3 regions of the Rhizobium sp. 05L429 genome follow, and region 2 is predicted to be linked to each of the others. Evidence: predicted binding sites of a transcription regulator. Region 2 holds the regulator's gene; each other region holds the start of a gene.
The links. The regulator LexA, encoded in region 2, represses DNA repair genes until DNA is damaged. The targets are predictions, from matches to a motif close to TGTTCNNNNTGTGTTCNG.
Positions count from the first base shown of each region.

Region 1: the regulator LexA is predicted to act here: its motif matches at 4,564-4,581, upstream of recA (recombinase RecA).
Region 3: the regulator LexA is predicted to act here: its motif matches at 3,311-3,328, upstream of ruvC (crossover junction endodeoxyribonuclease RuvC).

Region 1 covers NZ_JBFTNV010000037.1:38,496-45,652, forward strand. Annotated here, with positions in the region: gene cckA (cell cycle histidine kinase CckA) at 1-2,502, shown strand, start outside; gene AC1DNW_RS29400 (pseudouridine-5'-phosphate glycosidase) at 2,577-3,503, opposite strand; gene AC1DNW_RS29405 (carbohydrate kinase family protein) at 3,534-4,478, opposite strand; gene recA (recombinase RecA) at 4,708-5,799, shown strand; gene alaS (alanine--tRNA ligase) at 5,953-7,157, shown strand, end outside.
Region 2 covers NZ_JBFTNV010000018.1:115,171-122,910, forward strand. Annotated here, with positions in the region: gene AC1DNW_RS19850 (ComEC/Rec2 family competence protein) at 1-1,453, shown strand, start outside; gene lexA (transcriptional repressor LexA) at 1,434-2,159, opposite strand; gene AC1DNW_RS19860 (VOC family protein) at 2,357-3,244, shown strand; gene kdsA (3-deoxy-8-phosphooctulonate synthase) at 3,241-4,086, shown strand; gene eno (phosphopyruvate hydratase) at 4,229-5,503, shown strand; gene AC1DNW_RS19875 (FtsB family cell division protein) at 5,640-5,960, shown strand; gene pdhA (pyruvate dehydrogenase (acetyl-transferring) E1 component subunit alpha) at 6,107-7,153, shown strand; gene AC1DNW_RS19885 (pyruvate dehydrogenase complex E1 component subunit beta) at 7,169-7,740, shown strand, end outside.
Region 3 covers NZ_JBFTNV010000001.1:78,683-86,422, forward strand. Annotated here, with positions in the region: gene AC1DNW_RS00395 (LLM class flavin-dependent oxidoreductase) at 1-218, opposite strand, end outside; gene AC1DNW_RS00400 (GNAT family N-acetyltransferase) at 319-813, opposite strand; gene AC1DNW_RS00405 (methyl-accepting chemotaxis protein) at 821-3,136, opposite strand; gene ruvC (crossover junction endodeoxyribonuclease RuvC) at 3,370-3,879, shown strand; gene ruvA (Holliday junction branch migration protein RuvA) at 3,932-4,546, shown strand; gene ruvB (Holliday junction branch migration DNA helicase RuvB) at 4,617-5,654, shown strand; gene AC1DNW_RS00425 (metallophosphoesterase) at 5,655-6,557, shown strand; gene AC1DNW_RS00430 (NUDIX hydrolase) at 6,562-7,074, shown strand; gene AC1DNW_RS00435 (DinB family protein) at 7,187-7,740, shown strand, end outside.

The sequences.
Region 1 (7,157 bases), on a different contig from region 2:
ATTGCGGCGGCCGCGGCCTTTGTCTTCTTCAAGGATTCGCTCGGCAACGAGCTGGTGCTCGGCTGTCTCGGCGTGCTCGCCATGGTCGGCATCTTCTTCCTGGTATCCTCGGTCATCGGCTTCATCGAGGTGATGCCGCAGCGCCAGTCCGACAGCTTGGCGCGCGCCTTTTTGAACAGCCACCCCGATGGATCGCTGATCACCGACGACAAGGGCCGCATCGTCTACGCCAACGCCGCCTATGGGGCGCTGACGGGCGCCCGCAAGGCGACCGAGGTGCAGACGCTGGAGACGTTGCTGTCGCGCCACCGCGAATCGAACGAGGCGCTCTACCGGCTGGTGAACGGCCTGCGGGAAGGCCGCGAAGGCCGGGAGGAATTCCGCCTGCTGCGTGCCGTCGGCCCCGGAAGCAGCGCCGGCGCCCATTGGTACCGCCTGAAAGCTCGTCTCTTGACGCCGGAAGAGGGCGACGGCAAGCCGCTGCAGATCTGGCAGATCACCGATATCACGGCCGAACGCGAGGATCAGGAGCGCTTCTTCAAGGAATTGCAGAACGCGATCGATTATCTCGACCACGCTCCGGCAGGCTTCTTCTCCGCCGGACGCAAGGGCGAGATCTTCTATCTGAATGCGACGCTTGCCGAATGGCTGGGCCTCGACCTCACCAAATTCATGCCGGGCTCGATGAACATCGGCGATCTCGTGGCGGGCGAGGGGCTGGCGTTGATCCAGTCCGTGCAGGCCGAGCCGGGCTTCAAGAAGACCGTGACGCTCGAACTCGACCTGCGCAAAACGAACGGCCAGAGCCTGCCGGTGCAGATCATCCACCGCGTCACCTCCATGCGCGACGGGGCGCCCGGTGAAAGCCGGACGATCGTGCTGACGCGCGACAAGGACGGCGAGAACGGACAATCTGCTTCTGCGGCTGCCATGCGCTTTACGCGCTTCTTCAACAACACGCCGATGGCGATCGCCTCCGTCAATGGCGATGGCAAGATCCTGCGCACCAATGCGCCCTTCCTGAAGCTCTTCTCCAATATCGTCTCGCGTGACGACCTGGAGCGCGGTGCGCTGATGGAAACGATCGTGCAGGAAAGCGACCGGCCGCAGCTTGCCGCGGCACTCGCCGCCGCCAAGGACCGGCAGGGCGATATCGCGCCGATCGATTCCCGCACGCCGACGGACGATGCGCGTTTCTTCCGCTTCTACGTGAATGCCGTCATCGACCAGAGCGACGAGGCGCCCGAGGAGGCGGCCATCGTCTATGCCGTCGAGGTGACCGAGCAGAAGGCACTGGAAGCGCAGATGGCGCAGACGCAGAAGATGAATGCGGTCGGCACGCTCGCCGGCGGCATCGCGCACGATTTCAACAACGTGCTGACAGCAATCCTGCTGTCCTCCGACCACCTGCTTTTACAGGCGCGGCCTGCCGATGCGAGCTTCGCCGACCTGATAGAGATCAAGCGCAACGCCAACCGCGCGGCGGTGCTGGTTCGCCAGCTTCTCGCCTTCTCGCGCAAGCAGACGATGCGGCCGACGGTGTTGAACCTGACCGATGTCGTCGGCGACCTGCGCATGCTGGTCGACCGGCTGATTTCAGGCACCAACGTCAAGCTCGACGTGGAATATGGCCGCGATCTCTGGCCGGTCAAAACCGATCTTTCGCAATTCGAGCAGGTGCTGATCAACCTCAGCGTCAATGCCCGCGACGCCATGCCCAATGGAGGCACGCTGACGCTGCGGACCCGCAATCTACCGGCCGCAGAGGTCGCCGCCTTCAACTATTCCTACATGCCGCATGAAGACATGGTGCTGATCGAGGTGACCGATACAGGCACCGGTATTGCGCCCGAGATCATGGACAAGATCTTCGAGCCGTTCTTCACGACCAAGGATGTGGGCAAAGGCACCGGTCTCGGCCTTGCCATGGTCTATGGCATCGTCAAGCAGTCCGGCGGTTATATTCAGCCGGAATCGGAAGTCGGCAAAGGCACGACCTTCCGCATCTTCCTGCCGCGCCATATCGTCGAGCCGGCAGTTGCGGCCGAAGGGGAAGCCGCTGATCAGGCAGTTGCAGCCGGCGGCGCACAGATTGTCGAACTGGTCCAGCCCCAGCAGCCGGAAGACCTGACCGGCTCGGCTGTCATCCTGCTCGTGGAAGATGAGGAAGCGGTGCGCCGTGGCGGCAAGCGCATGCTGGAGACGCGCGGCTATACGGTCCACGAGGCTGGGTCCGGCGTCGAAGCCCTCGAAATCATGGAAGAGCTGGAAGGCAAGGTCGACATCGTCGTCTCCGACGTCGTGATGCCGGAAATGGACGGGCCTTCGCTGCTGCGCGAGTTGCGCAAGAAATATCCGGATATGAAGTTCATCTTCGTTTCCGGCTATGCCGAGGATGCGTTCGCCCGCAACCTCCCGCCGGAGGCCAAGTTCGGATTTCTGCCGAAGCCGTTTTCGCTGAAGCAGCTGGCGGTGGCAGTGAAGGAAACGCTGGATAGCTAAAGCTTTTGCGGGGGGTGTCCCCCGGCACGACACGTCTACAGGAACGGGGCGGGTCTAGCCCGCCCCATCAATCCTTATTCTCCAAGCGCCACGGCAATCTCAGCCGCAAGCCGCGCATTGTTCTCCACCAGCGCGATATTCGTCTTCAAGCTCTGCCCGTCCGTCAGGTCAAAGATCGTGCTCAGCAGGTAAGGTGTTACCGCCTTGCCGGTGACTTCGTCGCGTTCGGCGCTGTCGAGGGCGCGCTCGATGTAGATTTCCATTTCCTCGCGGGCGATTTCGTCGGCTTCCGGAACCGGATTGGCGATCAGCATGCCGCCGTCGATGCCGAGCTGTTCGCGCGTCGTCTGGAAATTGGCGATCGCTGCCGGGCTGTTCAGGGTGAGCGGGCTGCGGATGCCCGAGGCGCGCGACCAGAAGGCCGGGAATTCATCGCTCTCATAGGTCACGACGGGCACGCCGCGGGTTTCCAGCACTTCCAGCGTCTTCGGAATATCGAGGATCGCCTTTGCGCCGGCGCAAACGACGATGACGCCGGTGCGGGCCAGTTCTTCGAGATCAGCCGAGATATCGAAGGTTTCTTCAGCACCGCGATGGACACCGCCGATGCCGCCTGTCGCAAAGACCTTGATGCCGGCCCGCGCTGCCGCAATCATCGTCGCGGCGACCGTCGTCGCACCCGTGCGGCGCTCGGCGATGGCGAAGGCGAGATCGGCGCGCGACACCTTCAAGACATCCTTCGCCTGGGCGAGTTGCTCGAGCTCAGCGGCCTCAAGGCCAATATGAAGTGTGCCGTGGATGACAGCGATGGTGGCGGGAACCGCACCCTGATCGCGGATGATCGATTCGACGCTGCGCGCCATCTCGATATTGCCGGGGTAGGGCATGCCATGCGTGATGATGGTCGATTCGAGCGCCACGATCGGGGCGCCGCGCTGCTTGGCGGCGGCCACTTCCTTCGAATAGGAGATCGGCAGCAGGGGCGAAATGGGTTTGGTCATGATCGGTGTCCCTTTATCGATGGTGCCGCTTCATTGCAGAATTCTCGCCGCCGGGACAAGCGAAAGCATGTCGCGGATAAGATCCGGCGAGAGATTTTCGTTCACGGCGTGCCGTGACTGGACAGTAAGGGCGGCTGCAGCCGTGCCATGGCGCACCGCTTCTTCCAGCGGCAGGCCACGCATGAGGGCCGAGAGCGTGCCGGCTGCCAGAGAATCTCCGGCGCCGGTGACATCGGCCACTGTCTCCGAGATCGGCGGCTGTAGGACGAGCGCACGATGGTCATTGAAGGCGACGAGCTCGCGCTGGCCGCGGGTGACGACCGCGCCGCTGACGCCGATGTCACCGAGCAGGGACGGCCAAGCGGCAGCATCCTCCGGCCGGTGGCCGACAAGGGCTGCAGCCTCGGCCTCGTTGAGGAAGAGATAGTCGATGCCGTCGAGGCAGGGCAGGAGGCGCACCACCTTGGCCGGCGAGATGGCGATGGCCGCCACCGGCTTGCCGAGCGCCTTTGCCCTTGCGACGATCGCAGCTGCCGTTTCCTCCGGCAGGTTGGCGTCGAAGAGAATGAAATCGGTAGCGGCGAAGGCATCGCGCACCCAGCGGATCGACAGACGCCGCGGCACGAAGAAGCGGTAGAGCTCCATATCCGCCAGCGCGATGAGCAGATTGCCGTCCCTCTCAATGATCGCCGTATAGCTCGGCGTCTTGCGGTCGAGGAAGACGAAGGGMCGGTCGTCTATCCCCGCAAGGTCGGCCGCCTCGCTCACCGTCTCGCCGATCGGGTCGCCGCCGCGCGGCGAAATCATCGTCACGTCGAAGCCGAGTCGAGCCAGATTGCGGGCCGCATTGAAGCCACCGCCGCCGGGTTCCTCGAACCATGTCCCGGGGTTGCTGGCGCCGGGTGCCGTCTCGCCGGCAATGCGGCCGCGACGATCGATATGGGCGCCACCGAGAACGAGAATCTTGCCGCTCATTTCTGCTCTCCCAAAGCGAATCGAATAGGCTCCGAAATACCCGCATTCAGCCCCGGTGGCTTATTAAGCCGTTGCTTTGCATCGATAAAACAAAAATAGAACACAGGCCGTTTTACCTTTTTCTTTCAATTATTTGCAACCCCATTGCGAAATAAGAACAAATCAGGTACAAACTTCGCATCAGCGGCGACATTGCTTGAGCAGCGTCAATAACCTAAAGGTGGATCGAATGTCTCAGAATTCATTGCGGCTCGTAGAGGACAAATCGGTGGACAAAAGCAAGGCGCTCGAAGCGGCACTCTCACAGATCGAGCGGTCGTTCGGCAAGGGCTCGATCATGAAACTCGGTTCGAACGAGAGCATCGTCGAGATCGAAACAGTTTCCACGGGTTCGCTCAGCCTCGATATCGCGCTCGGCATCGGCGGCCTGCCGAAGGGCCGCATCGTCGAAATCTACGGTCCGGAAAGCTCTGGTAAGACGACGCTCGCTCTGCAGACCATTGCCGAAGCCCAGAAGAAGGGCGGCATCTGCGCCTTCGTCGACGCCGAACACGCTCTCGATCCGGTCTATGCCCGCAAGCTTGGCGTCGATCTGCAGAACCTCCTGATCTCCCAGCCGGACACAGGCGAGCAGGCGCTTGAAATCACCGATACGCTGGTGCGTTCCGGCGCCATCGACGTCCTCGTCGTCGACTCGGTCGCCGCACTGACGCCGCGCGCCGAAATCGAAGGTGAAATGGGCGACAGCCTGCCAGGCCTTCAGGCTCGCCTGATGAGCCAGGCGCTGCGCAAGCTGACGGCTTCGATCTCCAAGTCGAATACCATGGTGATCTTCATCAACCAGATCCGCATGAAGATCGGCGTCATGTTCGGTTCGCCGGAAACGACAACTGGTGGTAACGCGCTGAAGTTCTACGCCTCCGTTCGCCTCGACATCCGCCGCATCGGCCAGGTCAAGGAGCGCGAAGAGGTGATCGGCAACCAGACGCGCGTCAAGGTCGTCAAGAACAAGATGGCGCCTCCCTTCAAGCAGGTCGAATTCGACATTATGTATGGCGAAGGCGTCTCCAAGACCGGCGAACTCGTCGATCTCGGCGTCAAGGCCGGCATCGTCGAGAAATCGGGCGCCTGGTTCTCCTATAACAGCCAGCGCCTCGGCCAGGGCCGCGAAAACGCCAAGACTTTCCTGCGCGACAATCCGGATCTCGCCCGCGAGATCGAAACGGCATTGCGCCAGAACGCCGGCCTGATTGCCGACCGCTTCCTACAGAATGGCGGCCCTGACGCCGGCGACGATGCAGGTGATMCCGGCGACATGTAATTCGCCCTGACCACTGAAGCACATTCGTACCGGCCGCATTCCTTCACGAGAATGCGGCCGGTTTTGTTTGTTCGCTGGACAGTGGCAAGGTCGAACGATAAAAGCCGATGAATTTGGTTTTACCTGCCTGCTGGCAGCATCGAAGGGCATGAAATGAGCGGTGTGAACGATATCCGGTCGACCTTCCTCGACTACTTCAAGAAGAACGGCCATGAGATCGTTTCATCGAGCCCGCTCGTGCCGCGCAACGACCCGACGCTGATGTTTACGAATGCCGGCATGGTGCAGTTCAAGAACGTCTTCACCGGTCTCGAAAAGCGTCCCTATTCGACGGCAACGACTTCGCAGAAATGCGTGCGCGCCGGCGGCAAGCATAACGACCTCGACAATGTCGGCTATACCGCGCGCCATCTGACCTTCTTCGAAATGCTCGGCAATTTCTCCTTCGGCGACTATTTCAAGGAGAATGCGATCGAGCTTGCCTGGAAGCTCGTCACCGAAGGCTTCGACCTTCCGAAGAACCGTCTGCTGGTGACCGTCTATTCCGAAGACGAGGAAGCCGCGACGCTGTGGAAGAAGATCGCCGGTTTTTCCGACGACAAGATCATCCGCATCCCGACCTCTGACAATTTCTGGCAGATGGGCGATACCGGCCCCTGCGGCCCGTGCTCGGAAATCTTCATCGACCAGGGCGAGAATGTCTGGGGCGGCCCTCCCGGCTCGCCGGAAGAGGATGGTGACCGGTTCCTGGAGTTCTGGAACCTCGTCTTCATGCAGTTCGAACAGACCGAGCCCGGCGTTCGCAATCCGCTGCCGCGTCCGTCGATCGACACCGGCATGGGCCTGGAGCGCATGGCCGCCGTTCTCCAGGGTGTCCAGAGCGTGTTCGACACCGACCTGTTCCGCACATTGATCGCCACCATCGAGGATACGATGGGCGCTAAGGCTGAGGGCAGTGCCAGCCACCGCGTCATCGCCGACCATCTGCGCTCCTCGGCCTTCCTGATCGCCGATGGCGTTCTGCCGTCTAATGAAGGCCGCGGCTATGTGCTGCGCCGCATCATGCGCCGCGCCATGCGCCATGCGCAGCTTCTCGGCGCCAAGGAGCCGCTGATGTACAAGCTGCTGCCGACGCTGGTGCAGGAGATGGGCCGCGCCTATCCGGAACTGGTGCGCGCCGAGCCGCTGATCTCCGAAACACTGAAGCTCGAAGAAAACCGCTTCCGCAAGACGCTGGAGCGCGGCCTCTCGCTTCTCTCCGACGCGACCACGGACCTTTCCAAGGGCGATATGCTTGACGGTGAGACCGCCTTCAAGCTCTACGACACCTATGGCTTCCCGCTCGACCTGACGCAGGA
Region 2 (7,740 bases):
TATGGCGCTTTCCGCCGGCATCTTTTTTGTCGGCCTGCGCGTCGTCCTTAGCCTTTTTCCCGGCATTGCCCAGGCGTGGCCGACCAAGAAAATCGCGGCGGCCGGTGCGCTCGCGGCGGTGACGGCCTACTATCTGATCTCCGGCTTTGCCGTCTCCGCCGAACGTGCCTTCATCATGATGGCCATCATGCTGGTTGCCGTCTTCTTTGACCGGCCATCGATCAGCCTCAGAAACGTGGCGCTATCCGCTCTTGTGATCCTTGCGATCTCGCCATCGGAGGTGCTGGGGCCGAGCTTCCAGATGTCCTTTGCCGCAACACTTGCCCTGGTCGCCGGCTACGATCTCTGGAAAGGCCGGCCGATGTGGGAGAATGTCTTTGCCAACCTGCCGGTCATGAAGCCCCTCTTCGTGGTCGGCGGTTTCTTTGGTGGCATTTTCCTGACGTCGCTGATTGGCGGCTTCTCTACCGCGCTGTTTTCGATCGAGCATTTCCACCGGCTGACAGCCTATGGCCTGCCGGCAAATCTCGCGGCCATGCCGGTGATTTCCTTCATCGTCATGCCGGCTGGGATGCTGGCGATGCTGCTGATGCCCTTTGGCCTGGACGGCTGGGCATGGCATGTGGCAGGCTTCGGGCTGGATCTGGTGATTACAATCGCAAAGACGGTATCGAGCTGGGGTGGCAATATCGATGTGGGCCGTTTGCCGGGTTGGTACTTCCCGACGGCTGTTTTCGGTTTTCTGCTGCTGACCCTCCTCAGAACTCGACTGCGGCATATCGGAACGGCAATCGTCGCTCTCTCCACGCTTGCTGTCGCGGCGCTGCCATCAGAGGCAATGCCCGACATCGCCATTGCCGAAGACGGTAGCCTCGTTGCTGTTGTCGATGGAGAGGCGATAGCTTCGAACCGCGAAAAGCCACCCGCCTTCATCTTCGAACAATGGCAGCGGGCGCTTGCCATCGAAGAGCACAGGAAGCCAGTCATGCTGGAAGCTGCCAACAGGCCCACTGCGCCCGAAGGCAAAAGACTGCAGCTCTCGCGGGATCAACAGAATGAAGCCAGAGAATCGATAAGACGTGTCGCGATCGGTTCGCCGTCACGGTTCTCGTGCCTGAAAGGTGCCTGGTGCGCCATCATGCTCGGCAATGGAAAGAAACTGACGGTTATCGACAATGCAGCCTATCTGGGCCCTGCCTGCGATACGGCCGATATCGTCGTCACCCCTGTCCGTCTGCGTCTTGACGGCTGCCGATCCGGAGCTCTGCTCTTTACCGGCGAAACATTGCGCAAGACAGGCTCGATCGAGCTTCGTTTCACAGATGGCGGAGTTGCGGTTGCCGCTACATTCGACGCATTACCACGGCCCTGGATGCGCCACCGTGCCTATGACTGGCGTAGCGACACATTCGCTGATGTTMACCGGTCACCGGTCAGTGATAGCGACGAATGAGGCCGACGAGCTTGCCCTGGACCTTGACGCGATCCGGCGGGAAAATGCGGGTCTCGTAAGCGGGGTTTGCGGCTTCGAGCGCAATCGATGCGCCCTTGCGGCGGAAGCGCTTGAGCGTCGCTTCCTCTTCATCGACGAGTGCGACGACGATGTCACCCGGATTGGCCGTGCTACCGTTGCGGATGATGACGGTATCGCCATCGAAGATGCCGGCTTCGATCATCGAGTCGCCACGAACTTCGAGCGCATAATGTTCGCCGGAGCCAAGCATATCGGCGGGAACGGTGATGTCATGGGTGTTGTTCTGGATTGCCGAAATCGGCACGCCGGCAGCGATGCGCCCCATGACCGGCACGGAAACCGAATTGCCGTTGTCGGCCGCAGGTGCTGACTTTGCCGCGGCGGGAGGCGCAACAGGTTGCGGCTTGCCGAGGCTGCCTTCGATGACGCTTGGTGAAAAGCCGCGCCTTGGCTGTAGGCTCGAGCTGTAGGCTTCCGGCAGCTTGATGACTTCGAGCGCACGCGCCCGGTTCGGAAGCCGGCGAATGAAGCCGCGTTCTTCGAGCGCCGTGATCAGCCGATGAATGCCGGATTTCGAGGCCAGATCCAGGGCGTCCTTCATCTCGTCGAAAGATGGCGGAACGCCGGATTCCTTCATCCTTTCATGAATGAAAAGAAGAAGTTCCTGTTGTTTGCGCGTGAGCATCGGCGTGTGACCCCAGTATTGAAACAAATCCAGAACGGACACTATATGTTCCATATGTGTTCCGCAAGTGGCTAAATTTTCGTAAAATTTCTCCCCATTGTGTTGAGAATTTTATTTTTGTCGGCGCCCGGCCCGTCCGGCCTTGCTTCGTAAGGCTTGTTGAAGCACATCTCCTTGTGATTGCTGGAGAGTAGCTGATGACCCAAGACACGCTTGCGATCGATCATCTCGTTTTGCCGGTTACCGATATCGCCCTTGCACGCGAGAGGTTAGGCAAGCTGGGCTTCACCGTCGCTCCGGACGCGCGCCATCCCTTCGGTACGGAAAATGCCTGCGTTTTCTTCGCCGACAGGAGCTATCTCGAGCCGCTCGGCGTCGCCAGTGTCGAGGAGAGCGACAGGACGGCGCGTGATGGCAATGTCTTCACAGCCCGCGATCAGGCCTTTCGTTTTCGCTGCGGCAGCGAGGGCCTGTCTGCTATCGCCTTCAGTGCCGCGGATGCAAAGCATGAACATGCTCGATTCGTTAAAGGCGGCATTAGCGCTGGTTCTGTGTTGCAGTTCGAACGTCCCGTGAAAATGCCGGATGGCACGGAGAGCATTGCCGGCTTCCGGCTCGCCTTCGCCGGTGACCTCCGMGCACCGGATTTCTTTCTCTTCGCCGTCGAGCGCGTCAATCCGCTCCCTGCTGACCGCAGCGCGCTCGAAGCTCACGTCAACGGCGTAACCGGAATTGCCGAGATAGTTCTAGCCGCGCCCGAGCCTTCGGCCTTCGGCGAATTCGTCCGTGGCGTGGCAAGAGCCGACGCCGCAGATGAGACCGGTTTTGGGGTGAGAGTTGCTCTGGCAAACACAAAAATCAGTCTGATGAACCCGGCGGGTCTGGAGGCCTATTTCGATCTGGCGACGCCGGACACCGATCGCGGCCTGCGTGGGCGGGCGATCCTTTTCCATGCGGGCGATCTTGCCGTGACAGAAGCGCATTTGGCTGCTAACGGGGTGACCTATACACGCAAGGGCAACCGTATTCTGGTGAAGCCCGCGCCCGGCCAGGGCGTGCTCTTCGCCTTCGAGGAAACATCATGAGCTCCAATACCAATTCCCAGGTGACGGTCGGCGAGGGCGCCGGTAAGGTCACCTTCTCCAATACCGGCCGCTTGTCGCTGATCGCCGGCGCCTGCGAAATGGAAAGCCGCGACCATGCGTTCATGGTGGCCGGCACATTGAAGGAACTGTGCGCCAAGCTCGGCATAGGGCTTGTCTACAAGACGTCTTTCGACAAGGCCAATCGCTCTTCGTTGTCGAGCAAACGCGGTGTCGGCCTTGAGAAGGGGCTGGAAGTATTCGCTGATCTCAAGAAGGAACTCGGCATTCCGGTTCTCACCGACATTCACAGCGAAGAACAATGCGCCGAAGTAGCGAAGGTCGTTGATATCCTGCAGATACCGGCCTTCCTGTCTCGCCAGACTGATCTTCTGGTGGCTGCTGCCAAGACGGGCCGCGTCATCAACGTCAAGAAGGGCCAGTTCCTGGCGCCTTGGGACATGAAGAATGTGCTCGGCAAGCTGAATCAGAGTGGCAATCCGAACATTCTGCTGTGCGAGCGCGGCGCTTCCTTCGGCTACAACACGCTGGTCTCCGACATGCGCTCCCTGCCGATCATGGCAGCCACCGGTGCGCCAGTTATCTTCGACGCCACTCATTCGGTCCAGCAGCCGGGTGGGCAGGGGGAAACGTCCGGCGGAGAACGGCAATTCGTGGAGACGCTCGCGCGCGCTGCCGTGGCGGTCGGTGTTGCCGGGGTCTTTATCGAGACCCATCAGGACCCGGATAACGCGCCCTGCGACGGCCCGAACATGGTCTATCTCAAGGATATGCCGCGGCTTCTGGAAAAGCTGCTGGCTTTCGACGCGATCGCTAAAGGCTGACAGTCAAAAGCCTGACATGATCGTAATATAGCGACGAGTGGAACTGCATGCCGAAGGGTGCCGCAAACTGCCATTGTAATTTGCGCACCTTCGATTAAGACGGTTTCAAACGATTTATCCACCCACCGAGCAGGAAAAAACCATGACTGCAATTACCGATATCATAGCCCGCGAGATTCTCGATAGCCGTGGTAACCCCACCGTCGAAGTCGATGTCTATCTCGAAGACGGCAGCATGGGCCGTGCGGCTGTTCCCTCGGGCGCTTCGACTGGCGCGCATGAAGCTGTCGAACTACGCGACGGCGGCAAGCGCTATCTCGGCAAGGGTGTCGAAAAGGCCGTCGAAGCCGCCAATACCGAGATCTTCGACGCGATCGGCGGCATCGATGCTGAAAACCAGATTCAGATCGACAAGATCATGATCGAGCTCGACGGTACGCCGAACAAGTCACGCCTCGGCGCCAACGCCATCCTCGGCGTTTCGCTTGCTGTCGCCAAGGCCGCCGCGGAGGCTTCCGGCCTGCCGCTCTACCGTTATGTCGGTGGTGCTTCGGCAAGCCTTCTGCCGGTTCCGATGATGAACATCATCAACGGCGGCGCTCATGCCGACAACCCGATCGACTTCCAGGAATTCATGATCCTGCCGGTTGGCGCAGATTCGATCCGTGAAGCCGTCCGCATGGGCTCGGAAGTCTTCCATACGCTGCGCAAGGAACTCGCTGCCCAGGGGCACAACACCAATGTCGGCGACGAAGGTGGTTTTGCACCGGGCCTGAAGAGCGCTCCGGAAGCCCTCGACTTCATCATGAAGTCGGTTGAGAAAGCCGGCTACAAGCCGGGTGAGGACATCTATCTCGGCCTCGATTGCGCCTCGACGGAGTTCTTCAAGGACGGCAAGTATGTAATGGAAGGCGAAGGCCGCACGCTCGAACCGGGCGCAATGGCCGAATACCTCGCCGAACTCGTCGGCAAGTACCCGATCATTTCCGTCGAAGACGGCATGGCAGAAGACGATTGGGAAGGCTGGAAGACGCTGACCGATCTTGTCGGCAAGAAGTGCCAGCTTGTCGGCGATGACCTGTTCGTCACCAACTCGGCTCGTCTGCGTGACGGTATCCGCATGGGCGTTGCCAACTCGATCCTCGTCAAGGTCAACCAGATCGGCTCCCTGACGGAAACGCTCGACGCCGTCAACACCGCGCACAAGGCAGCCTACACCGCCGTCATGTCGCATCGCTCGGGCGAGACGGAAGACTCCACGATCGCCGATCTCGCAGTTGCCACCAACTGCGGCCAGATCAAGACCGGCTCTCTGTCGCGCTCGGATCGTCTTGCCAAGTACAATCAGCTTATCCGCATTGAAGAAGGCCTTGGCCCTCAGGCTGAGTATGCCGGCCGTTCCATCATTCGCGGCTAATACGATCTTATGAATCAGGCATTTGGAACCCGCGCCTTGGCGCGGGTTTTTTGTTGCGTCAAGTCTGAGTCAATGAACGGTTAATCTCTGCGCGGTAAATTGAAGGGATTGGTAATGCGTTACAGAGCATGCGTGTATGTGGACAAAGCATCATAAGAAGAGAAAGACCGGTCGCTTCGTCATTCCGGCCATGGCGGTCGCGTTCCTCTCCTATTTCGGCTATCATTGCATCCATGGTGATTATGGTCTGCGTGCGACGGAGGCGTTCGAGCGCCAACGTATCGCGCGCGAGAAGGAATTGGTTGTGCTGAAGACCAGGCGCGAGCATCTCGAAGCGCAGGTTGCACTTCTTAGCGACGGCTCGCTGGACAAGGATATGCTCGACGAAAAGGCGCGGTATCAGCTCAATATGTCGCGCGCAGACGAGATTGTAATTTACAATCACTACCGCAATTAACCGAATTTAGGTTAATCCAGAATTCTCGTTCTTTATCAATAATTTACCTGCGAATATGAGCCATGCAATTATGGCATTGCTGTGGTCATTTTTCTTCCCTATGGTACGCGCCACCTGAGAACCGATAAACCCATAGGGAGGGTTGAATGGCGTTGCGCAAAACCGCGACCGTTTCCAGCCGCAAAAACAGTGCGAAATCCGCAGGCAAGATATCGAACGGCGGTCCTATCGCCGATTTCGATCGGGACGAGGAGCTCAAGGCATATCGCGAGATGCTGCTTATCCGTCGTTTCGAGGAAAAAGCGGGCCAGCTTTACGGCATGGGCTTCATTGGTGGTTTCTGTCACCTTTACATCGGCCAGGAAGCTGTCGTCGTCGGCATGCAGATGGCCCAGAAGGAAGGTGATCAGGTTATCACCGCCTATCGCGACCACGGCCATATGCTGGCTACCGGCATGGAAGCGCGCGGCGTCATGGCTGAACTGACCGGGCGTCGCAACGGCTATTCCCACGGGAAGGGCGGTTCCATGCATATGTTCTCCAAGGAGAAGCATTTCTACGGCGGCCATGGCATCGTCGGTGCCCAGGTTTCGCTTGGAACAGGCCTTGCCTTTGCAAACCGCTACCGTGGCAATGACAGCGTATCCATCGCCTATTTCGGTGATGGCGCGGCCAACCAGGGCCAGGTTTACGAGAGCTTCAACATGGCTGCTCTCTGGAAGCTGCCGATCATCTATATCGTCGAGAACAACCGTTACGCCATGGGCACCTCGACGGCGCGCGCTACCGCGCAGTCGAACTATTCGCTGCGCGGTTCCGGCTTCGGCATCCCCGGCATCCAGGTCGACGGCATGGATGTTCGTGCCGTCAAGGCTGCTGCCGATGAGGCGCTCGAACATTGCCGCTCCGGCAAGGGCCCGATCATCCTGGAAATGCTGACATATCGCTATCGCGGCCACTCCATGTCGGACCCGGCGAAGTACCGCACCAAGGAAGAAGTGCAGAAGATGCGCTCCGAGCAGGACCCCATCGAGCAGGTCCGTCTGCGTGTCATGGAAAAGGGCTGGGCGACTGAAGACGATCTGAAAGCGATCGACAAGGAAGTCCGCGATATCGTCGCCGATAGCGCCGATTTCGCCCAGGCTGATCCGGAGCCGGATGCGTCCGAGCTCTACACCGACATTCTGCTCTAATCGGGGAGGGAACCCATGCCTATAGATATTCTCATGCCCGCCCTCTCTCCGACGATGGAAGAAGGCACGCTGTCCAAGTGGCTCAAGAACGAAGGTGACAAGGTCACTTCCGGTGACGTAATTGCCGAAATCGAAACCGACAAGGCGACGATGGAAGTCGAAGCCGTCGACGAAGGCGTCATCGGCAAGCTGCTGGTTCCGGCCGGCACCGAAAACGTCAAGGTAAACGCCAAGATCGCCATCCTTCTGCAGGACGGCGAATCGGCCGACGCGATTTCCGCTGCTCCCGCCGCCGTTCAGCAGGCTCCGGCCGCTGCTCCGCAGGTTGCACAGGAAGAGAAGCCGACGAACAGTGCTTCTGCTGCCGCTCCCGTCCCAGCCGAGCCCAAGGCTTTCGTGCCGAACGACCCGGAAATCCCGGCTGGCACCGAAATGGTGTCGATGACGGTGCGCGAAGCGCTCCGCGACGCCATGGCCGAAGAAATGCGCGCCGATGAAAACGTCTTCGTCATGGGCGAAGAAGTTGCCGAATACCAGGGCGCCTACAAGGTCACTCAGGGTCTTCTGCAGGAATTCGGCGCACGCCG
Region 3 (7,740 bases), on a different contig from region 2:
CCGATGCGGATGGTCTTCGTCACCGCTCCGATCTGGCCGAGAATGACTGAGGTTGCAGCGCTTGCAACGCCGGGCATACCGTGATGCTCCGCCATCCAGAAACGCGTATAGCCGTATTCCTCAGCCTTCTGAGCCATTCGCTTCGACGCAGCGAAAGATTGGCTGATGGTCGTGCCTTCAGCCACGGGGGAAAGATCGAGAATGGAAAAGGGAACCATGGAAACCTGCCGCGCAAGAATAGGGGTGCGGTCTATGTAGGTTCGCTATGGAGCTATTCCAAATCGCAGCGCAAACAAAAACACGGGTAGCAAGCGGCTGTCATTCGTCGAAAGCAGAAGAGAATTTCAGTGCACCGGAGGGTGGCGGTCCCTTGAAGACGATCCGCTGCACATATCGCGTTTCGAGATCGCCGTAAGTCAGCCTTCCATCGCTTTCGAAGCCGACGCCGCGATAGACCGAGGGATTGCCGATCAGCGCACAGCCCGTCGCGTCACGCTCTCTCAGCAGGTCCAGACCTTTCTGGATCAACGCTCTGCCGATGCCCTGCCGCTGCCGCTCCGGCTTCACCGAAATCGGCCCCAGCCCATACCATCCGTCCTCGACACCGCCGATCGTGATCGGCGAGAACGCGATATGGCCGATGATCTCTTCGCCCTCTTCCGCAACGAGCGATATCGCAAGGTCACCTGATGCACGAAGATCCCTGACGATCCGGGCCTCGGTATTGTTGCTATAAGGCATCGGCTCGAATGCCGCCCATGTCAGTGCGTGAATGGCATCCGCATCCTCAGGTCTTTCGAAGCGGATAATCATAATACGATCAAGCCCGTTTCCGCAGCAGGTGCATGTCGCCGCCATGCTGCTGATGTCCTTCGCCAAGGGTGAAATTGCCGAGCCGGCGGTCCATTTCCACAGCCTCCGTCGCGAGACGATGGATCGCAGCCGTCGTTTCCTCGACCATAGCCGCATTCTGCTGCGTCATGGAATCGAGTTCGGCGACAGACGTGTTGATCTGCCGTAACGTATCCGCCTCCTCGCGGGTGGACTCCATGATCTCGTTGATCTGGCCGTTGATGGCTTCGACATGGCCGCCGATGCCGGTCAGTGCAACCCCGGCCTTCTCGACGAGGGCCACACCGCTTTCTACCTCATGCGTGGATTTCTGCAGCAGGCTGGAGATTTCCTTGGCTGCACTCGAAGACCGCTGCGCCAGTTCGCGCACTTCCATGGCGACGACCGCAAAGCCCTTGCCGCTTTCGCCGGCACGCGCTGCCTCGACGCCGGCGTTCAGCGCCAGCAGATTGGTTTGGAAGGCGATATCGTCGATGACGGAAATGATGGTGTTGATCTGGCGCGAAGACGTCTGGATCGCCTCCATCGCCGCAATCGTCTCGCGCATGATCTGACTGGAGCCGACCGTTTCCTTCTTGGCATCGCGGGCGATGCGCTCGGCATGCTCGGCTCTTTGGATCTGCACGCGCACCGACTGGGTGATGGCGCTGATCGCATTAGCCGTCTCGGTGATCGAGCTTGCCTGCCGCTCGGTGCGGCCGGCCAGTTCATCCGCCCCCGTGCGCATCTCCTCGGAGCCTGCACGGACGGCCATCGAGTTGCCGCCGATCGCCGTCATCGTTTCGTTAAGCGTTGAGAGCGCCTCGTTGAAGTTCACGCGCAGGCTTTCGAGCTCGCTCGGGAAGCGGGTTTCGATCTGATAGGCCAGATCGCCGCTTGCCAGATGATGAAGCCCTTCGTCGAGTGCCGTGACGACGTCCTGCAGGCTGCGGGCTTCGGCTTCGCGCTGCGCAAGGTTCTCCTGGCGTTCGCTTTCGGCCTGCGCACGCGTTTGCTCGCTCACTGCTTCGAGTTCGCGGCCTTCGATCAGCGATTGCTTGAAACGGCCAAGCGCCTTCGCCATCGTGCCAATCTCGTCCTTGCGGTTCTGGCTGCCGATCTCGACTTCCAGCTTGCCGTCAGCGACTTCGCGTGTCACGCCCGCAAGGCGGGCGAGCGGCGAGAACAGAAAGTTGGTGATGAGCCCCGTGGCAACAGCCATGATGACGAGAACGCCGATGCCGATCCAGGTCAGCAGCGTGGCGATCTCGATGGAGCCGGCATTCAATTCGCTGAGCAGCACGCTTTCGACGACGAGGAACCGGTCACCGCGATAGTCGATGCCGCGCACATAAGCGCGTGCCACACCATCGGCGCGATCGAAATCCGCAACTGTCATCGCCGAGCTCGCTAGCGCATCCTTCACAAAGGTGAACTGCGCAGTATCGAGCGTCGCAAGCCGGCCGGACGCATTAAGACCGACGGCCGAGCCGTCACCTGAAATGATCGCCGCCTGTGCCGTGCTGCCGGACACGATACCCTTCGCTAGAATGCCGGTGACGACGTCGTCGCGCACCTTGAACAGCATCAGACCCTTCGCCTGGCCGAGCTTGACGATCGGCACGGCATAGAAGATCGCCGAGTTGCCGCTGCCCGCATCGACGCGCAGACCGGAGAAGGCCGTCGGCGCGGAATCGTCGGTTGCCTTCGCGGTATTCTCGATCGCCTTGGCATAGGCGATGCCTGATCCGGTGGCCTTCCAGGCGTCGGACTTCAGGTTTTCGGCAAAGTCGTCGTTCTTCTTGTAGGAATAGAGCACGGTGCCGTCGAGATCGACGATCAGCAGATCGCTGAAGGCGGTATCAGTGAGATCGCGGGCCACCTCGCCCTGCGTCTTCTCGTGGCTCGAATAATAAAATCCGCTCGGCCCCTCGGGCTTGGTAAGCTTTTCGCGCTGGTCGGCCGGATTCGGGTTGTTCGTGATAAATACCTTCTTCAGCTCGCCCCGCGCATCGCCGGAGCTCTTCTCCATCGTCTTCCAGCCGCTTTTCAAATTAGTGATCGACATCTGCAGCGCTTCGATGCGCGCTATGGAGGTCGCCTGGTTCTCAAGCTGCTCGAACTGATCCTGCAGCATGTCGCCGCGGAAGATCAGCACACTCTCCTTCGCCTTCAGTGCCTGCTCGTCGGAAACGCGGCTGCTGGCGAAATAGGCGAGGACGTCAATCACCGCGACCGAAAGCGTGGCCAACAGGATGAAGGTGGCAATCACCTTGAAGGACAGGGACTGAAATCTCTGAGCCATGAAAACGAACCCTTCCGGAACGGCGCACCAGTCGGGAAAATCGCCGGCCAGTTGACCTGTAAACAGAACATCGGAGGCTTAAGCCCTGCGGAAGCCGGCCCCTCTCACATTTGATGGACCAGAATTCATGCATCCGGTTTAATTCCCGGTAAATGCCGTACCGAAAACAGGGCGCGTTTTCGCTTTGTTCACATATCGATGGCACTTATTTCGCCTCCGCTATAGGGTGAGCCATGCAAAACACGATTCGCATCATCGGTATCGATCCCGGCCTTCGCCGCACGGGATGGGGCATTATCGATACGCTCGGTAATTCGCTGCGTTTTGTTGCCTCGGGAACCGTCACCTCGGATGGTGACATGGATCTCGCCTCGCGCCTCTGCCAGCTGCATGACGGCCTTGCTGAAGTCGTTCATTCCTACAAGCCGGACGAAGCCGCCGTCGAACAGACCTTCGTCAACAAGGATGCGGTAGCGACCCTGAAGCTCGGCCAGGCTCGGGGTATTGCCATGCTGGTGCCTGCCCGCGCCGGCCTGCCGGTGTCGGAATATGCACCGAACGCCGTAAAGAAGACCGTCATCGGCGTCGGTCACGGCGAGAAGAAACAGATCCACATGATGCTGAAAATTCTCATGCCGAAAGTCGAATTCAAGGGCGACGACGCCGCCGACGCCTTGGCGATCGCCATCTGCCATGCCCATCACCGCGGTGGAAACCGTATGCGCCAGGCGATGGCCGGCTGATCTTTCGCTCGATATCATTTCACCCGAAACCCATCCCTGACGGAACAAGATCATGATCGGCAAGCTGAAAGGCACTATAGACGAGATCGGCGATGACTATGTGCTCGTGGATGTGCACGGCGTCTGCTACGTCGCCTATTGCTCGGCGCGCACGCTCTCGAAGCTCGGTTCCGCGGGAGAAGCCTGCGTGCTCTTCATCGAAACCTATGTGCGCGAGGACCAACTTAAGCTCTTCGGCTTCCAGACGCAGCTCGAACGCGAATGGTTCAATCTGCTGCAGAGCGTGCAGGGCGTCGGCGCGAAAGTAGCGCTCGCGGTGCTTTCGACCCTGACACCTCCCGAACTTGCCAATGCGATCGCCCTCCAGGACAAGACCGCCGTTTCACGCGCCCAGGGCGTCGGTCCCAAGGTCGCGATCCGTATCGTCACCGAGCTCAAGAACAAGGCACCTGCCTTTGCCGGCGATGCGATCAATATCGGCCTCAAGCAGGAGATCGGCGAAGGTGTGGCCGCAGCCCCCGTTGCCGACGCCGTTTCAGCCTTGACCAATCTCGGCTATTCGCGTGATCAGGCAGCCAATGCGGTTGCCGCCGCCATGAAGACCGCCGGCGAAGATGCGGATAGCGCCAAGCTGATCCGTCTTGGCCTGCGGGAACTTTCGCGCTGATGGCCCCGCAGGGTGTCAACGCAGGCCGCTTGGTGTATGGACTTGAGCAAGCTTCGAACGGAAATACCCTATGACCGATGCCCGCCTGATAACGCCTGAAAAGCGTGGCGAAGACCTGGATACGACGCTACGCCCGCAGTCTCTGGACGAGTTCACCGGCCAGGCGGAAGCGCGTGCCAATCTCAAGATCTTCATCGAAGCCGCCAAAAACCGCGGTGAGGCGCTGGACCATGTCCTCTTCGTCGGCCCACCCGGCCTCGGCAAGACGACGCTGGCGCAGATCATGGCAAAGGAACTCGGCGTCAACTTCCGTTCCACCTCCGGCCCTGTTATCGCCAAGGCCGGCGATCTGGCCGCATTGCTGACCAATCTCGAAGAGCGCGACGTTCTCTTCATCGACGAAATCCATCGCCTCAACCCGGCGGTCGAGGAAATCCTCTATCCGGCGATGGAAGATTTCCAGCTCGACCTCATCATCGGCGAAGGCCCGGCCGCCCGCTCGGTGAAGATAGACCTGTCGAAATTCACCCTCGTTGCCGCCACCACCCGCCTCGGCCTGCTGACCACGCCGTTGCGCGACCGTTTCGGCATTCCTGTGCGCCTTTCCTTCTACACGGTGGAGGAACTCGAGCTGATCGTTCGCCGCGGCGCCCGCCTGATGGGCCTTGGCATGACCGATGACGGGGCCCGCGAGATCGCGCGGCGCGCCCGCGGCACGCCGCGCATCGCCGGCCGCCTGCTGCGCCGCGTGCGCGACTTCGCCGAAGTCGCAAGGGCCGAAGCCGTCACCCGCGAGGTCGCCGACGAGGCGCTGACCCGCCTGCTGGTCGACAATGTCGGCTTCGATCAGCTCGACAAGCGTTACCTCAATATGATCGCCGTCAATTTCGGCGGCGGCCCGGTCGGCATCGAAACCATCGCCGCCGGCCTCTCCGAGCCGCGTGACGCGATTGAAGACATCATCGAGCCGTATATGATCCAGCAGGGTTTCATTCAGCGCACGCCGCGCGGCCGCGTTCTGACCGCAATCGCATGGAAACATCTCGGCATGCAGCCGCCGAAGGATATGGAGGCTGCGCAGTTCGGGCTGTTCCGGGAGGACGATTGATTGATCAGCCGGCGCGGCTTTCTCAAACTCATGGGCGGCAGCTTCGCAGGCCTCATGGCGCTCGGCGGGTATGCCTTCGCCTATGAACCGCTGGCCCGGCTGACGATTTCCCGTTATACGCTGACCCCGCCTGGATGGCCGCCCGGCTTGAAGCTTCGGCTTGTCGCACTTGCCGATTTCCACGCCTGCGAACCCTGGATGTCCGCAGCCCGCATCGCTTCGATCTGCGCCCTCGCGAACGAGCTGGAGGGGGATATCACACTCCTGCTCGGTGACTACGCGGCCGGCATGAACATGGTGACGCGTTATGTCCATTCCAGCGAATGGTCAAAGGCGCTCGCGACGCTCGAAGCCCCGCTCGGTGTCCACGCCATCATGGGCAATCATGATTGGTGGGAGGATAGAACTGCGCAGCTGAATGGCGGAGGCGATACGTTCGGACATAGGGCTTTGGCCGAAGCCGGTATTCCCGTCTATAGCAATCGCGCCGTCCGCTTGGAAAAGGGCGGGCATGGCTTTTGGCTGGCCGGTCTGGAGGACCAGTTGGCGCTCCTGCCGGGCAGGAAATGGGGCCGCAGCCGTATGCAGGGTCTCGATGATCTCGACGGAACGCTCGCGCAGGTTTCCGACGACGCGCCAGTCATCCTGCTTGCCCACGAGCCCGATATCTTTCCGCGCGTGCCCGAACGTGTATCGCTGACGCTGTCTGGCCACACGCATGGAGGACAGATCCGTCTTCTCGGTTATTCGCCGATCGTGCCCTCACGCTATGGCGATCGTTATGCCTATGGCCATATCATAGAGAACGGCCGGAATATCATCGTTTCCGGCGGGCTCGGCTGCTCTATCGCGCCGGTGCGCTTCGGCGTTCCGCCGGAGATAGTGGTCATTGATCTCGGATAATATCATGCCCAAAAGAACCGTCGTACGCCTCAATGCAGGCAGCCAGCGCTTCAACTACCGCATCGCCGGGCTCGGCTTTCGTGATGGGCACGTACTTGTCCATCGCGCTGTTCACGAACCTTTCTGGACCTTTCCCGGCGGCCGTGCCGAGATCGGCGAAACCTCTGAGGAAACGCTGAAACGGGAGATGATGGAGGAGATCGGGGTCGAGGTGACCGTCGGCCGCCTGCTCTGGACCGTCGAGAATTTCTTCCATTACGAAGGGCGCGACTGGCACGAACTCGGCTTCTACTATCTCATGGAAATCCCCCAGGAATTTCCGTTCCGCACGCATGAGATCATTCATCGGGTGGAGGATGGCGACAACCATCTGGAGTTCAAATGGGTGTCCGCAACATTCCAGGCCCTGACCGCGCTCGATATTCCGCCCTATTTCATCGCTGCTGAGATCGAAAACCTGCCCGCCTCGCCCCGTCATCTGGTGTGGCGCGACGGCGATCTCGATGACAAGAACTAAGCAATTCCAGCAAGAGTGCGCAGCGGTTTGCGTCCGGAACTGCGTGAAACAAAGGGATAGAGCATTTCCGTGTTTCGGAGAAAACCGGAAATGCTCCAAGAGAGGAGACGCAATGGCGAGTTTCGACCCCTGCCGCATGTTCCGAAAGCTCGCCTACAACAATGCCCTGGCGAATAATCGGCTTCTTTCCGCCTGTGCAAACCTCAAGCCCGGTGAATTTGAGGCCACGCGCGCAAGCTTTTTCCCGTCGATCAAGTCGACTCTGAACCACATAATCACAGTCGACTGGTTCTATATCGATGGCCTCGAAGGCGGCACGTTCGGCCTTCGTGCCTTCGACATCGAGGAACCCTTTGACAACCTGTCATCACTTGCCTCGGAGCAGGCCAAGGTCGACCAGCGCCTTGTTGCCGTCTGCGAAGCGCTGACGCTGGAGAAGCTTGCCTCTACTATTGACCTGCAGCGCGACGGCCGCATCCAGCGGGAGCGCATGGAGGACGTGCTGAACCACCTCTTCCAGCATCAGACGCACCATCGCGGGCAGGTTCATGCCATGCTGTCCGGCAGCAGCGTCGCGCCGCCGCAGCTCGACGAATTCATCGTCAACGACGATGCGAGGTTCCGGAACGGCGAGATCACCGCACTCGGCTGGAGCGAAGAGATGCT